One region of the Pseudomonas sp. GL-RE-29 genome, then DNA from elsewhere that is predicted to be linked to it. Evidence: riboswitches for the same ligand, from Rfam matches in the RefSeq annotation. Region 1 holds a riboswitch; the other holds the start of a gene.
The links. A riboswitch is a leader RNA that binds a small molecule or an ion and turns the genes downstream of it on or off. The one in region 1 is predicted to bind cobalamin.
Positions count from the first base shown of each region.

Region 1 (7,834 bases):
TTCGCGCGCCTATCGTGTTCGGTCCCTCCCAAGCCTTTTCGCCTGAAGCCGAAGACGTGCTGTTTCGCGCGTTGGGCCTGGTGGGTACGCCTTATCGCTGGGGCGGCAATACACCGGATTCCGGATTTGATTGCAGTGGTTTGATCGGCTACGTCTACCGTGATGTGGCTGGTATTTCCTTGCCGCGGACCACGCGTGAAATGATCTCCATGCAGGCGGCCAGCGTCGGTAAGGAAGGTCTGCAGACCGGTGACCTGATCTTCTTCGCCACCAATGGCGGCTCCCAAGTCAGTCATGCTGGCATCTATGTCGGTGAAGGTCGCTTCGTCCATGCACCGGCCACTGGCGGCACGGTCAAGCTCGACAGCTTGTCCAAGGCGTATTGGCAGAAAGCCTATCTGAGCGCCAAGCGTGTCCTGCAACCGGAGCACCTGGCGCGCAACCCGTAAATTCCAGAGGTTGTCGTCATGACCGCGCGCACGCTTAATCTCGACGATTCGCTCTATCAATACCTGCTTGATGTGTCCCTGCGCGAAACGCCGCTGCTCAAGCGCTTGCGCGACGAAACCCAGGCGCTGCCGATGGCGCGCTGGCAGGTGGCACCGGAGCAGGGTCAGTTTCTCGCATTGCTGGTAAAGCTCATCGGCGCCAGACGTGTGCTGGAAGTCGGCACCTTCACCGGTTACAGCGCCTTGTGCATGGCGGAGGCATTACCCGAAGACGGTTCGTTGATCTGCTGTGACATCCCCGGTGACTACAACGCTACTGCGCTCCGTTACTGGCAGGAAGCGGGTCTGGCCGGGCGAATCGATCTGCGTCTGGCGCCTGCGCTGGAAACCCTCGGCGAGATTGAGCGGCAAGGGCAGGGTGGGCAATTCGACCTGGTATTCATAGACGCCGACAAAGCCAATTACCCGACCTACCTTGAACATGCGCTGCGGTTGCTGCGCGTCGGTGGGTTAGCAGTGTTCGATAACACGCTGTGGAGTGGCCGGGTGCTTGAAGAGTATCCCGAAAGCGCAGATACCCGCGCAATCCATGTGCTCAATCGTGCATTGAAGACGGACGCGCGGGTGGATTTGTCGCTGTTGCCGTTGGGGGATGGGTTGACGCTCTGTCGCAAGCGCTAACTATGTTTTTTGTGGGAGCGGGCTTGCCCGCGATAGCGTTTCATAAGCCAGCATCTCTATTGAGCGTGCCGACGTCATCGCGGGCAAGCCCGCTCCCACAGGTTCGTGTGAGGTCAATTTCGTTATTTAACCGCCGACACCCGCCACACCTTGTTCCCCACATCATCCGCCACCAGCAAATCCCCCTGCTGATCAATCACCACACCTACCGGCCGACCCATGGCTTTTTCTTCGTCATTGAGGAAACCAGTTAGCACGTCTACCGGCTGCCCGCTCGGTTTGCCCGCGCTGAACGGTACGAAAATCACTTTGTAGCCGCTGTGCGGTTTGCGATTCCAGGATCCGTGCTGGCCGATGAAGGCGCCTTCCTTGAACTGCGCCGGCAATTTGTTGCCCTCGGCAAACGTCAGCCCCAATGACGCGGTGTGAGGGCCGACGGCGTAGTCCGGGGCGATCGCCTTGGCGACCATCTCCGGGTGTTGCGGCTCGACACGAACGTCGATGTGCTGACCATAGTAACTGTAGGGCCAACCGTAAAATCCACCGTCCTTCACTGAGGTGATGTAGTCCGGCACCAGGTCACTGCCGATTTCGTCCCGCTCATTCACGGCTGTCCACAACGCGCCGCTGGACGGTTCCCAAGCCAGACCGTTGGGGTTGCGAATTCCCGACGCAAAGATCCGGTGGTTACCAGTGGCGCGGTCCACTTCCCAGATCGCCGCGCGACCTTCTTCCTGGTCCATGCCGTTTTCGCCGACGTTACTGTTGGAGCCTACCGTGACGTAGAGCTTGCTTCCGTCCTTGCTGGCGATGACGTTTTTGGTCCAGTGGTGATTCAGCGTACCGCCCGGCAAGTCGACCACTTTGATCGGCTGCGACTTGATCGCGGTGGCGCCGTCTTCATAGTGGAAGCGCAACAAGCGGTCGGTATCGGCAACGTACAGGTCATTGCCCACGAGGGTCATGCCGAAAGGCGAGTTGAGGTTTTCCAGGAACACCGTGCGGGTTTCTGCGATGCCGTCGTGGTCCTTGTCTCGTAGCAGCGTGATGCGATTCGGGCTTGGTACGCCCGCACCAGCGCGCCCCATGACTTTCTTCATGACCCAGCCCTTGATGCCTTTGCCGTCATCGGGCTTGGGCGGGGCGTTGGTTTCGGCGACCAGCACGTCGCCGTTGGGCAGAACGTATAGCCAGCGCGGGTGATCAAGGCCTTCGGCAAACGCCGCCACTTGCGTGCCGCTGGCGGCAACGGGTTTGGCGCCGTCCGGCCAGCCGATCGCCGGGGCGATGTTTACTGTCGGCATCAGCGTCTTGTTGGGCTCTGGCAATTTGGGTGACGGCCCGGTGCCGTCAGAGACTTGCAGGCTGGAGGTTTCACCGCAAGCGGCGAGCCCTCCGGCGAGCGCGATAACGAGAACGAGCTGGGGCTTGCGCATGCTGACCTTCCCTATGAATGCAGTGACCTGATCAATAGAGAAGTGAGAATGCGCGATGGTTCAACCGTCAGCCGCGCGCTTCCTTGAACAGCACGGCAATACCGGGGTGATAGTTGCCGCCTTCGTTGCGCAACTTGCGATAGGCGTAGGGGAAATACCAGGCCACGGCGCAGGTGTGTTCCTTTTGCAGGTCGTCGACCATGTCCTGCAGTTCTTCCGGGGTGGCGCCATGCTGGGCTTTTTGCGGAGCAACAAACAGGCAGCCGAGTTTCAAGTCGCTGGCGTAGCTGATCTTCCTGGCGTCGCTGGTGACATCGAGTAAAGCCTCGGTCAGGTTCAGGCTGTTGACCCGTGGCCAGCGTTGCGTGGTCTGCAGCCAGGCCTTGGCTTCGGGTGTAGCGATGAACAAATCGGCGCGGCCGTTGCGATCGCCTTCCTCGGTCTGTTTGCGGGTGGGCGATTGTTGCAGGGTGATCATCTCCGCCATCCACGCGGCGGCGGAGAGCAGGCCGAGGTTAGCTTTTTCATCCAGCCAGTAAGGTGTTTCACCGTCGCCGCGCACGGCGTTGTAGCGGTCGATACAGTCAAACCAGCGTTCCAGCGCCGGGCGCAGGAATTCCAGCTTCGGATTGCTGATGATCATGCCTTGCATGGGGCTTACTCTTGTTATTATGTTGGGGGTTGTGGCTCTTTGATATCACTGCTGTGAGTGTCGCACAAGATTGGCGTCAGTTTGTTGATCAACGGCAGTTATTCGCTCGCACGCCCCGTCTTCAATTGACGCTCCACCCCCAACCCTCTAACCTTCGCGGCTTGTTTCAGGTGCTCTGTGGCTTGGGTCGACAGAGTGAAACAGGGAAGCCGGTGAGTGAGCGTTTCAGTCGATGAAACTCCGCGATCCCGGCGCTGCCCCCGCAACGGTAAATGAGTGAAAGGCTGCGCCTTGAGCCACTGTGTCGACGACATGGGAAGGCGCGCAGTCAGGCCAACGCCGCTCATGAGCCCGGAGACCGGCCTGATCCATCCAAGCGGCATCACGGTGGGCGATGCCAGGCTTCTTGCCTTCTATTCTTGTGCCTGCCCGCCGTTATCCAGCCTCAACGGAGAGCTCCCCATGACTGATACCCCTGATCGTGACGAACGTCACCTGGCGCGCATGCTGCGCAAAAAAGCCGTGATCGACGAACGCATCGCCAACTCCCCGAACGAATGCGGCCTGTTGCTGGTGCTGACCGGCAACGGCAAAGGCAAGAGCAGCTCGGCGTTCGGAATGCTCGCCCGCGCGATGGGCCACGGCATGCAGTGCGGTGTGGTGCAGTTCATCAAGGGCCGTAACAGCACAGGCGAAGAGTTGTTCTTCCGACGCTTTCCAGAGCAAGTGCGTTTTCATGTGATGGGCGAGGGCTTCACCTGGGAAACCCAGGATCGTCAGCGTGATATCGCCGCCGCCGAAGCCGCATGGGCGGTCTCGCAGCAACTGCTGCGCGATCCATCCATTGGCCTGGTGGTGCTGGATGAATTGAACATCGCCCTCAAGCACGGCTACCTCGATCTCGATCAGGTACTCAGCGATTTGCAGGCGCGTCCGCCGATGCAGCACGTGGTGGTCACCGGTCGTGGCGCCAAGCCGGAAATGATCGAGCTGGCCGACACCGTCACTGAGATGGGCATGATCAAGCATGCCTTCCAGGCCGGTATCAAAGCGCAAAAAGGCGTCGAGCTGTGAATCAACCTCGTCATTGCCCGGCGGTACTGATTGCCGCGCCGGCGTCCGGCCAGGGCAAGACCACCGTCACCGCCGCGCTGGCCCGGTTGCATCGCAATCAGGGGCGCAAGGTGCGCGTGTTCAAGTGCGGCCCGGATTTTCTCGACCCGATGATTCTCGAGCGCGCCAGCGGTGCGCCGGTGTATCAACTGGACATGTGGATGGTGGGCGAGCAGGAAAGTCGTCGACTGTTATGGGAAGCCGCCGCTGAAGCCGACCTGATTCTGATCGAAGGCGTCATGGGGCTGTTCGACGGCACGCCGTCCAGCGCTGACCTGGCGCGGCACTTTGGCGTACCGGTGCTGGGTGTGATCGACGGCACTGCGATGGCCCAGACTTTTGGCGCACTGGCCTTGGGGCTGGCGCGTTATCAACCGGACTTGCCGTTCGCTGGCGTGTTGGCCAATCGCGTGGGCACCCTGCGTCACGCCCAACTTCTCGAAGGCAGCCTGACCGAAGGCCTGCGTTGGTACGGCGCGTTGTCCCGGGAAACCGGGATCGAATTGCCGAGTCGGCATCTCGGTCTGGTGCAGGCCAGTGAGTTGAACGATCTTGATGTGCGTCTCGATGCGGCGGCCGAAGCGTTGGCCAGCAGTTGCGAGGTTGCGCTGCCGCCCGCCGTCGAATTCGCCGCGCCCGATGTGATCGCCGTCGAACCGTTGCTGGCCGGTGTGCGCATTGCCGTGGCCCGTGACGAAGCGTTTGCCTTTACCTATGGCGCCAGCCTGGACTTGCTGCGGGCGATGGGCGCCGAGTTGTCGTTTTTCTCGCCGATCCGTGATGCTGAGTTGCCGGATGCGGACAGCTTGTATCTGCCGGGCGGATATCCGGAATTGCATCATGTGGCGCTGTCGCAAAACACCGCGATGCTCGACGCGATCCGAGCGCACCATGCGGCTGGCAAGCCGTTGTTGGCCGAGTGCGGCGGCATGCTTTATCTGCTCGATTCGTTGACCGATGTTGAAGGTACTCGCGCGGAATTGGTCGGCTTGCTGGCGGGTGATGCGGTGATGCAAAAGCGTCTGGCTGCATTGGCGTTGCAAGCAGTTGAGCTGCCGGAAGGTTCGTTGCGTGGGCACACCTATCATCATTCGCTGACCACGACTGAGCTTGAGCCGATTGCTCGGGGCTTGAGCCCTAATGGCGGGCGCGGGGCGGAGGCGGTTTATCGTGAGGGGCGGATGACCGCTTCTTACGTGCACTTTTATTTTCCGTCCAATCCATCGGCGATTGCCGCGTTGTTTGCGCCAGACCCTGAAACCGCTATCGCTGGCAAGCCAGCTCCCACAGTGGGCGGTGTGATCCCTGAAGAAATGCAATCCCTTGTGGGAGCTGGCTTGCCAGCGAAGAGGCCATGACGGACAACGCATTTTCCGAAGCCGAGCGCGCAGCGGTCTACCGAGCCATCGGCGAACGTCGCGACATGCGCCACTTCAGCGGCGGTACGGTCGAGCCTGAATTGTTGCGCCGACTGCTCGAAGCCGCGCATCAAGCACCCAGTGTTGGCTTGATGCAGCCCTGGCGTTTCATCCGCATCAGCGACCGCACCCTGCGCGGCAAGATCCAGGCTCTGGTGGAAGAAGAGCGCATCCGCACCGCCGAAGCCCTCGGCGAGCGCACCGACGAATTCATGCAGCTCAAGGTCGAAGGCATTAACGATTGTGCCGAAGTGTTGGTGGCGGCGCTGATGGAGGATCGCGAACAGCATATTTTCGGTCGTCGCACCTTGCCGGAGATGGACTTGGCGTCGTTGTCCTGCGCGATCCAGAACCTCTGGCTGGCGTCCCGGGCCGAAGGGTTGGGAATGGGTTGGGTTTCGCTGTTCGAACCGCAAGCCCTGGCCGATTTGCTCGGTCTGCCATCCGGCGCCAAACCGTTGGCCGTTCTGTGCCTAGGGCCGGTGAAAGCATTTTATCCAGCACCGATGCTGGTCCTCGAAGGCTGGGCGCAGGCGCGTCCGCTCGGTGAACTGTTGTATGAGAATTATTGGGGAGTGCGTCCATGAGTGTGGCGTTGTTGAGTGTCGCCGCCGTGGCGCTGGATGCGCTGCTGGGTGAACCCAAGCGCTGGCATCCGCTGGTGGCGTTCGGCCGATTTGCCGAGCGCATCGAGCAACGATTCAACGGGGGGGGGCGCGGCTGGCGCAGTCACGGAGTCACCGCGTGGGTGATGGCGGTGGTGCCGCTGACCTTACTGGCCACGGCGTTTTCCTGGGCGCCTTATGTTGGCTGGATCGTCGAGATTCTCGCGCTGTATTGCGCCCTCGGCATGCGCAGCCTCGGTGAACACGTCGAGCCGGTGGCGAAAGCCCTGCGCAGCGATGATCTTGATGAAGCACGCAAACGCGTGAGCTATCTGGTCAGCCGTAAAACCAGTGAGCTGGACAAAACCGAAGTCGCCCGCGCCGCCACCGAATCGGTGCTGGAGAACGGTAGCGACGCGGTGTTCGCCGCATTGTTCTGGTTTGCCGTGGCCGGTGCGCCGGGCGTAGTTCTCTACCGATTGAGCAATACGCTGGATGCGATGTGGGGTTATCGCAACGAACGCTTCGAGCGTTTCGGTTGGGCGGCCGCGAAGATCGACGACGTGCTCAATTACATTCCTGCGCGGTTGGTGGCGTTGACTTACGCGCTGCTGGGCAAAACCCGCTTGGCGCTCAAATGCTGGCGTACACAGGGACCGACCTGGGACAGCCCGAACGCCGGCCCGGTGATGGCGGCGGGTGCCGGTGCACTGGGCGTCGAGCTGGGTGGGCCAGCGATTTATCACGGTGAACTGCATGTACGTCCACAACTGGGTGAAGGCGTGCCAGCGGACGCCGACTCCATTGATCGTGGCTGGCAATTGGTCCAGCGCGGCGTATGGTTATGGCTGCTGATTCTCTGCGTGGGGGCTGAATTTTATGCTTGAGCACGGTGGACGGTTGCGCAAGGCCGCGCTCGAATACGGCATCGAGGAAGCCGATTGGCTTGACCTGTCCAGCGGCCTCGCGCCCTGGCCGTTTGCGCTTCCGGATATCCCGCTGCGGGCCTGGGCGCGCTTGCCGGAAACCGATGACGGACTGGAGCAGGCCGCCTGCGATTACTACGGCACGCTGCAAGCATTGCCGGTGGCCGGTTCGCAAATGGCCATCCAGTTGCTCCCGCGTTTGCGCCGGGCGGGCAAGGTCGGCGTGCTGTCGCCGTGTTACGCCGAGCATGCCGAAGCCTGGCGCCGCAATGGCTATATCGTGCGCGAAGTGCTGGAGCAGGAGGTCGACTTCTATATCGACAGCTTCGATGTGCTGGTGGTGGTCAACCCGAACAATCCCACCGGCCTGAATCTGCCCCCCTCGCGATTGCTTGAATGGCATGCGCGACTGGCTCAGCGCGGAGGCTGGCTGGTGGTCGACGAGGCCTTCATGGACAACACCCCGCAACTCAGTGTGGCGCCGTTTGCCCATCAGGTCGGTTTGATCGTGCTGCGTTCGTTCGGCAAGTTTTTTGGTCTGGCCGGTGTACGCC
Region 1 is NZ_JAGYGD010000006.1:29,099-36,932, reverse strand. It holds gene KGB21_RS07285 (C40 family peptidase) at 1-449, shown strand, start outside; gene KGB21_RS07280 (class I SAM-dependent methyltransferase) at 468-1,130, shown strand; gene KGB21_RS07275 (PQQ-dependent sugar dehydrogenase) at 1,253-2,566, opposite strand; gene KGB21_RS07270 (hypothetical protein) at 2,634-3,218, opposite strand; cobalamin riboswitch at 3,370-3,600, shown strand; gene cobO (cob(I)yrinic acid a,c-diamide adenosyltransferase) at 3,681-4,292, shown strand; gene KGB21_RS07260 (cobyrinate a,c-diamide synthase) at 4,289-5,689, shown strand; gene bluB (5,6-dimethylbenzimidazole synthase) at 5,686-6,336, shown strand; gene cbiB (adenosylcobinamide-phosphate synthase CbiB) at 6,333-7,241, shown strand; gene cobD (threonine-phosphate decarboxylase CobD) at 7,234-7,834, shown strand, end outside.

Region 2 (7,834 bases), on a different contig from region 1:
GTGTCCCCACCACCCAATCCTGATCCGGCCATGTCGCCCGATGAATCACCGCAATCGGGCAATCCGCGCCGTAATGCGGCCGCAATTCGGCGAGGATTTTCTCCAGATGATTGACCCCCAAATGAATCGCCATGGTCGCCCCGTGCTGCGCCAGGCTGCCTAGCTCTTCGCCTGCCGGCATCGCGGTTTTGTCGGCGTAGCGGGTCAGGATCACGCTCTGCGACACGTCCGGCAACGTCAGCTCCGCGCCCAACAGCGCCGCGCAGGCCGCCGTCGCGGTCACACCGGGAATGATTTCAAACGCAATACCGAGTTCGCGCAGGTAGCGAATCTGCTCGCCGATGGCGCCATACAGGCTCGGATCGCCGGAATGTACTCGCGCCACGTCCTGGCCGTTGCCGTGGGCGGTCTTGATCAGTTCGATGATCTGTTCAAGGTGCAGTTCAGCGCTGTTGATCACCTGTTCGGCGCGATGGCCTTCGAGCACGGCGGCGGGCACCAGCGAGCCGGCATAGATGATCACCGGGCAGCTGCGAATCAGCCGTTGGCCTTTGACGGTGATCAGTTCCGGGTCGCCGGGACCTGCGCCAATGAAGTAGACGGTCATCGTCGGTTCCTGTGGGAAAAAGGGTCTGGGCAAGGCTTCAGATGAAGGTTGCTCATGATCGAGTGCGGGGATTATCGGGGATTTTACGCGGCGCCTGCCAATGCGAGGGTGGCCTGCGCGTATTTTTGTCGCGGGATGAGCAGTTTGGCCGGGGCGTTGGCCAGTTGTTCGGCCAGGGCCAGAGCGGCACTTTCCGCCACGCCGTAGCATCCGGTGCGTTCGAACGCGATGTCCGAATGATGGCTGAGTTGGGTTTGGTAACCGGCCAGTTGCTCACTGCTGAAATACATCACCTGCAATCCAAGCTGCTCGGCCAGTTCGATCAGGGCGGGTTCGTTACGCTTTAAATCGATACTCGCCAGCGCTTTGACCTGGTGAATTTCGATCTGGTGGGCTTGCAGCGCCTGATCGAGCAACGCCCGCAGCGTGCTGACGGGACAGCCCCGTTGGCAACCCAGGCCGAGCACCAGGGTCGGCGCTGTGCTGACAGTTGTCATGCGTGGTATTGACCATCGCTTTTGCGGCGGAACAACCAGGCGCTGACCAGGCCCAGGGCCAGCCAGAACGCCACGTTGGTCAACTGCGAAGCGATTTTGAATTGAGTTTCCAGGGCTTGCGGGGCGAGCATCGAGTGCACTTCCGGTTGCGGTGCGCCAATCACATGGGGAACGGCGAGGATGGCCACGCCGAGGATCTTCATCAGCCAGTGACGGCTGAATACGATCAACGCAATGCCGACCGCCGTGGAGGCCGCCGTGCCGATCCACCAGATTTGCCGCTGTGCCAGATCGGCAGCCGCGGTGCCCGGCAGCTCAGGCGGCAGACCAAGTGTCGGTGCCAACACGAAGGTGGCGTAACCGGCCAGGCCCCAGAGCAGACCCTGAGAGGTTTTGGTCGGAGCGCGCAACGTGTAGAGGCCGGCGAGCATCAGGGCGAAACCGACAGCCACCACCAGGTTGCCGCCGGTGGTCGACAGCACGCGCTGCCAGCCGTCTTCCGGCGCCCAGGCTTCGGCATCGTGGGTGTGGGCAGCGACGCCAGCGGCGTGTTCGTGGACTTCAACGGCGGCGGGTTCGGATTTTTCGTAGGTTTCGGCCTGCGAAATCAGCGGAGACACCCAGAAACTTTGCAGCAGGGTGAGCAGCAGGGCGGCCAGCAAGCCCGAGAAACCTGCGGTTTGCGCAATACGCTTGATCATGTCGGCAGGTCTCAATGGCACGGGAACGCGGCACTGTGGCGCGTATCGTGAGCAGCGTTGTGGACTGCTTCGATGTGCGAGAAACCGGCGAAATACACCAGGCACGCGCCGAGGATCGACGCGCAAACGGCGGCGGTCAGGCGTTGAGTCAGGGTAGTGGTAGTGCTGGCGGTGGTGCTGTGGCCGGTGCTGCTGATGATCGACATGGCGCTTCCCTTTGTGCTGTCAGCGGGGGAACAAGAGCGCAAGCAGAACCCCGCACGACCGCGCGCGCAGAGGTTCGAACAGCGCCCGCCCACCGCGGGTTTGTTGATTCAGAGACCGTGTTGGTCACTTTGTGTTGCGGGCCGGTCTCCGGGCTCACGAGGGGCGCAGGCGTTAGCCTTGACCTGCAAGCATCACCTTCCCATGCAGCAATGGCACAGTGGATCTGACGCTTCGCTCGCTTACCGTTGCGGGGGCAGCACCGGACTGACATGGCTTTGAGTAAAGCACATGATTCACCGGTTTCCCGTTTCACCCTGTGAAGGGCACCCGTAACAAGGTGCGTAGGAGAGCATGGGCGAGGGCCGGGCGTCAATTGGCAAGGGTTCTCGTTTGAGGTACCACACCCCCTGTGGCGAGGGAGCTTGCTCCCGCTGGGTTGCGAAGCGACCCCCGGCATTCTTTCTGGAATACCTCGTCAGCAGGTATTACGACGGCTTCGCCGCCGAGCGGGAGCAAGCTCCCTCGCCACAGGTGATCGCATTCTTCCCATGAACATTGACCCGCCCCAATACGATGCGTAGCCTTGCGCTTTCGAGGTTCTTCGGCGTTTGTCGAAGCTAAGAAGGGAACGCGGTCAATGCCGCGGCTGCCCCCGCAACTGTGAACGGTGATGTTCGCTGCCACGCCACTGCACGCTCAACCCTTGAGCCCGCGGGAAGGCGCAGCAAACGCCAGTCGAGCGACTGGCACACCGTCAGCCAGGAGACCTGCCTCGATACAGATTCTCACTACAACCGGGCGGGGTGATCCGGTGGCGAACGCTCCTGGCGCGCTTGTGCGTGGCCGGTTCTCGTCCCGTATGCCCGCCACCTTGCCAAAGGGCATCCGATGAAAACACTGGCCAAACTCCCCGTCACCATCGTTACCGGCTTCCTCGGCTCGGGCAAAACCACCTTGCTGCGGCACATGCTCGACAACGCCCAGGGCCGTCGCATCGCGGTGATCGTCAACGAGTTCGGCGAGCTGGGCATCGACGGCGAAATCCTCAAGCAGTGCTCGATCGGTTGCACCGAAGAAGAAGCCAACGGCCGTGTGTACGAACTGGCCAACGGCTGCCTGTGCTGCACCGTTCAGGAAGAGTTCTTCCCGGTGATGCGCGAACTGGTGGCCCGTCGCGGCGACCTTGACCACATCCTGATCGAAACGTCCGGTCTGGCCCTGCCAAAACCACTGGTCCAAGCCTTCCAGTGGCCAGAAATCCGCAGCGCCTGCACCGTTGACGCAGTGATCACCGTGGTCGACAGCCCGGCTGTCGCGGCCGGCACCTTCGCCGCATTCCCGGATCAGGTCGACGCCCAGCGCAAACTCGACCCGAACCTGGACCACGAATCGCCACTGCACGAACTGTTCGCCGACCAACTGTCCAGCGCCGACCTGGTGATCCTCAACAAGGCCGACCTGATCAGCCCGGAAGACCTCGCCCGCGTACGTCTGGAAGTCGCCGAAGAACTGCCGCCAGCGGTGAAAGTCATCGAAGCCAGCAGCGGTCGACTGCCACTGGACGTGCTGATCGGTCTCGGTGCCGGCTCCGAAGAACACATCGACAGCCGTCACAGCCACCACGATCACCACCACGACGATGACGATCATGACGACCACGATCACGACGCCTTCGACTCCATCTCCATCGAATTGCCGGCCTGCGACGAAAGCCTGCTGATGGACGCGCTGACCCAACTGGTGGTCCAGCACGGCATCCTGCGCGTCAAAGGCTTCGCCGCCATTCCGAACAAGCCGATGCGCCTGCTGATCCAGGGTGTGGGCACGCGTTTCGACAAACACTTTGATCGTCAATGGGGCGCTGAAGAAGCACGCACCACACGTCTGGTGTTGATCGGCCAGGCACTGGATGCCGCGTTGCTCGAAGCGCAATTGCGCGCCGCGCTCAGCGTGTAAGCCATGCACCTGCTCAGGACCCAGCCCGGCGGTTTCGTGTCGGATGACAACATTGCCGACCTTGGACAAACCCCCGCCGAGCTGGTGATCCTGTGCAGCGGCGACTCCAGCCTGGCGCTGCTCGCCGAAGCGGCGCAGCAGTTGCCCGAGGATTACCCGAGCGTGCGCCTGGCCAACCCGATGCAGGTGCAGAATCATGCGTCGGTCGATTTGTACGTCGACGAAGTGCTGCGCCACGCCAAGGTCATCCTCATTTCGCTGCACGGCGGCATTGCCTATTGGCGTTACGGCGTCGAGCGGCTGGTGGAGTTGTCGCAGCGCGGTGTGCAGCTGATTCTGGTGCCGGGTGATGATCGCCCGGACCCGGAACTCAGCGATCTCAGTACCGTGGTCGCCGAAGATCGCGACCGGCTCTGGCAGTTTCTGCGCCAGGGTGGCATGGGCAATGCCCTCGATTTTTTTCGCTGCCTGGCCAATCGCTGGTTGGCTCGTGACTACGCCTGGTCCGAGCCGCAAACCCTGCCGCGCACGGCGATTTACCACCCGCAAAAAAGCCCCGCACAACTGAGTGATTGGCAAGCCGAATGGCAGGCCGGTCAACCAGTGGCGGCGGTGCTGTTTTACCGTTCGCATTTACAGGCGGCGAACACCGCATTCATCGATGTTTTTTGCCAGCGTCTGCTAGCGGCGGGCCTCAACCCGCTGCCGATAGCCGTGGCCAGTTTGAAAGAGCCGGGCTGCCTTTCGGTGGTCGAGGATTGGCTGGATGAAACATCAGCTTCGGTGATCTTGAACACCACCGGTTTCGCCCAATCCAGCCCCGAGGCGCCGCATCTGCGACCGTTTCGGCGCAATATCCCGGTGATCCAGGCGATTTGCGCCCAGGACAACGAACCCGGTTGGCGTGCCAGCGAACAGGGCCTCGGCCCGCGTGATCTGGCGATGCACATTGCGTTGCCGGAACTGGATGGGCGGATCATCAGCCGCCCGATCAGTTTCAAGGACCTGGCTTGGCGCAGTGAGCGCAGTCAGTCCGACGTGGTGTGCTACCGGCCGCAACCGGAACGCATGGATTTCGTCGCCGAACTGGCGCGGCGCTGGATCGATCTGGCGCGGTTGCCGAATGCGCAAAAGCGCGTCGCGCTGATCCTCGCCAACTACCCGACCCGCGATGGTCGCATTGGCAATGGCGTCGGTCTCGACACCCCGGCCGCCGCGCTGAACATCCTGCGTGCGCTGTACAAAGAAGGCTATCCGCTGCCAGCTGATCTGCCGGAAAGCGGCACCGCGTTGATCCAGCAATTGCTCGGCGGCGTCAGCAACGACCTCGACACCATCGACCAACGTCCGTGCCAGCAAAGCCTGGCGATGGACGACTATCTGCTGATGTTCAACGCGCTACCCGAAGCCAACCGCCAAGCGGTGCTGGAACGCTGGGGTGCGCCCGACAGCGATCCCATGTGCCGAGGCGGGCGGATGATGATTGCCGGCCTGCGTTTCGGCCTGACCTTCGTCGGCATCCAGCCGGCGCGGGGCTATCAGGTGGACCCGAGCGCGGTGTACCACGACCCGGACCTGGTTCCGCCCCACGGCTATCTGGCGTTCTATTTCTGGTTGCGCAACACCTACGGCGCCCACGGCGTGATCCACGTGGGCAAGCATGGCAACCTCGAATGGCTGCCGGGCAAGGGTGTCGGGCTCTCCGAAAATTGCTGGCCGGACGCGCTGCTCGGGCCGCTGCCGAATATCTATCCGTTCATCGTCAACGACCCGGGCGAGGGCGCCCAGGCCAAGCGTCGCACCCAAGCGGTGATCATCGATCACCTGATGCCGCCGCTGACCCGCGCCGAAACTTACGGCCCGCTGCGCAACCTTGAGTTGCTGGCCGACGAATATTACGAAGCGCAATTGCTCGACCCACGACGTGCCCGGGAATTGCAGCGCGACATCCTGCAACTGGTGCGCGACACGCACATCGACCGCGAATTGCAACTGGACGAAAAACTCGACAGCGATGCCGATGCGGCGATCTGGCTGCCGCGCCTGGACACGTACCTGTGTGACTTGAAAGAGTCGCAGATTCGCGATGGCCTGCACGTGTTTGGCGAGTCACCGGTGGGGCGTTTGCGCATCGACACCTTGCTCGCGCTGCTGCGCATTCCCCGGGGCGACGGCCGGGGGGCGCAATCGAGTCTGCTGCGGGCGCTGGCCAAGGCGTTTCAGTTGGCTTTCGATCCGCTGGATTGTGCGCTGGCCGAGCCGTGGAGCGGACCGCGTCCGGATGCCTTGTTGTCGATCAGCGATGACCCTTGGCGCACCACCGGCGATACCCGCGAACGCCTCGAACTGTTCGCCGCACAACTGATCTCCTGTAGGAGCGAGCCTGCTCGCGATGGTGTGTCAGTCGACATCAATGTAGCTGACACACCATCGCGGGCAAGCCCGCTCCCACAGGAGGCGAGTTGGTCTGAAGTGAACGCCATCCTCGACAACTTGCGCGAAGTAGTTGCACCGCGACTGGACGCCTGCGGCCCCGCAGAAATGCGCGGCCTGCTCGACGCCCTCAGCGGCCGTTTCGTCCCGGCCGGCCCCAGTGGTGCACCGAGCCGCGGTCGTCTGGACGTACTGCCCACCGGCCGCAATTTCTATTCGGTGGACGTGCGCAACCTGCCGACCACCACCGCGTGGCGCATCGGTTTTCAGTCGGCCAACCTGATTCTCGAACGTCACCTGCAAGACCATGGCGATCATTTGCGCCAACTCGGCCTGTCAGTCTGGGGCACGGCGACCATGCGCACCGGCGGCGATGACATTGCCCAGGCCATGGCGCTGATGGGCGTGCGACCAGTCTGGGCCACGGGCAGTCAGCGCGTCGATGACTTTGAAATCCTGCCGCTGAGTTTGCTTGATCGTCCGCGAGTAGACGTAACGTTGCGTGTCTCCGGTTTCTTCCGTGACGCCTTTGCCAACCTGATCCGCCTGTTCGACGCCGCCGTGCAAGCGGTCGCCGCGCTGGACGAGCCGGACGATCTGAACCCGCTGGCAGCCAAGGTGCGCGCCGAGCGTGAAGCGCTGCTGCAATCGGGACTGGATGAAGAAGCCGCCCGGCGTCAGGCCGGTTGGCGCATCTTCGGTGCCAAGCCCGGAGCGTATGGCGCGGGCGTGCAGGGCGCTATTGATGGTCGGCTGTGGCAGAGCCGCGAGGATTTGGCCGAGGTGTATCTGAACTGGGGCGGTTACGCCTACGGCGGTGCCGACGAAGGGACTGCGGCCCGAGAGCAATTCGCTAAGCGCCTGAGCCAGGTGCAAGCGGTGCTGCAAAACCAGGACAACCGTGAGCACGACCTGCTCGATTCCAACGACTATTACCAGTTCCAGGGCGGCATGCTCGCGGCGGTGGAAAGCCTCAGCGGAGACGCAGCGGCCAGTTACCATGGCGATCACAGCCAACCGGATTTACCGAAAATACGTACGCTGAAAGAAGAACTGAACCGGGTCATTCGCTCGCGGGCAGCCAATCCAAAGTGGATCGACGGGGTCAAGCGTCACGGCTACAAAGGTGCGTTCGAAATGGCGGCGACGGTCGACAACCTGTTCGCCTTCGACGCCACCACGCAGTTGATCGACGATCATCAGTACGCGTTGCTGGCGGATGCGTATTTGCTTGATCCGAACACCCGGGATTTCGTGCGCGAGCACAATCCGCACGCCCTGCGCGACATGACCGAACGCATGCTCGAAGCGCAGCAGCGGGGCATGTGGAAGGAGCCGGGCGAATATCGCGAAGCGCTGGAAAATCTGTTGCTGGATATAGAAGAAGACAGCTGACACACACACAACCTGTGGCGATGGAGCTTGCTCCCGCT
Region 2 is NZ_JAGYGD010000005.1:84,382-92,215, reverse strand. It holds gene cobM (precorrin-4 C(11)-methyltransferase) at 1-607, opposite strand, end outside; gene KGB21_RS06570 (cobalamin biosynthesis protein) at 691-1,104, opposite strand; gene KGB21_RS06565 (CbtA family protein) at 1,101-1,805, opposite strand; gene KGB21_RS06560 (CbtB domain-containing protein) at 1,817-2,011, opposite strand; cobalamin riboswitch at 2,133-2,358, opposite strand; cobalamin riboswitch at 2,590-2,802, shown strand; gene cobW (cobalamin biosynthesis protein CobW) at 2,901-3,968, shown strand; gene cobN (cobaltochelatase subunit CobN) at 3,972-7,796, shown strand.
Region 2: it holds a riboswitch for cobalamin, as region 1 does, so the genes downstream of both, cobW (cobalamin biosynthesis protein CobW) here and cobO (cob(I)yrinic acid a,c-diamide adenosyltransferase) in region 1, are expected to answer to the same signal.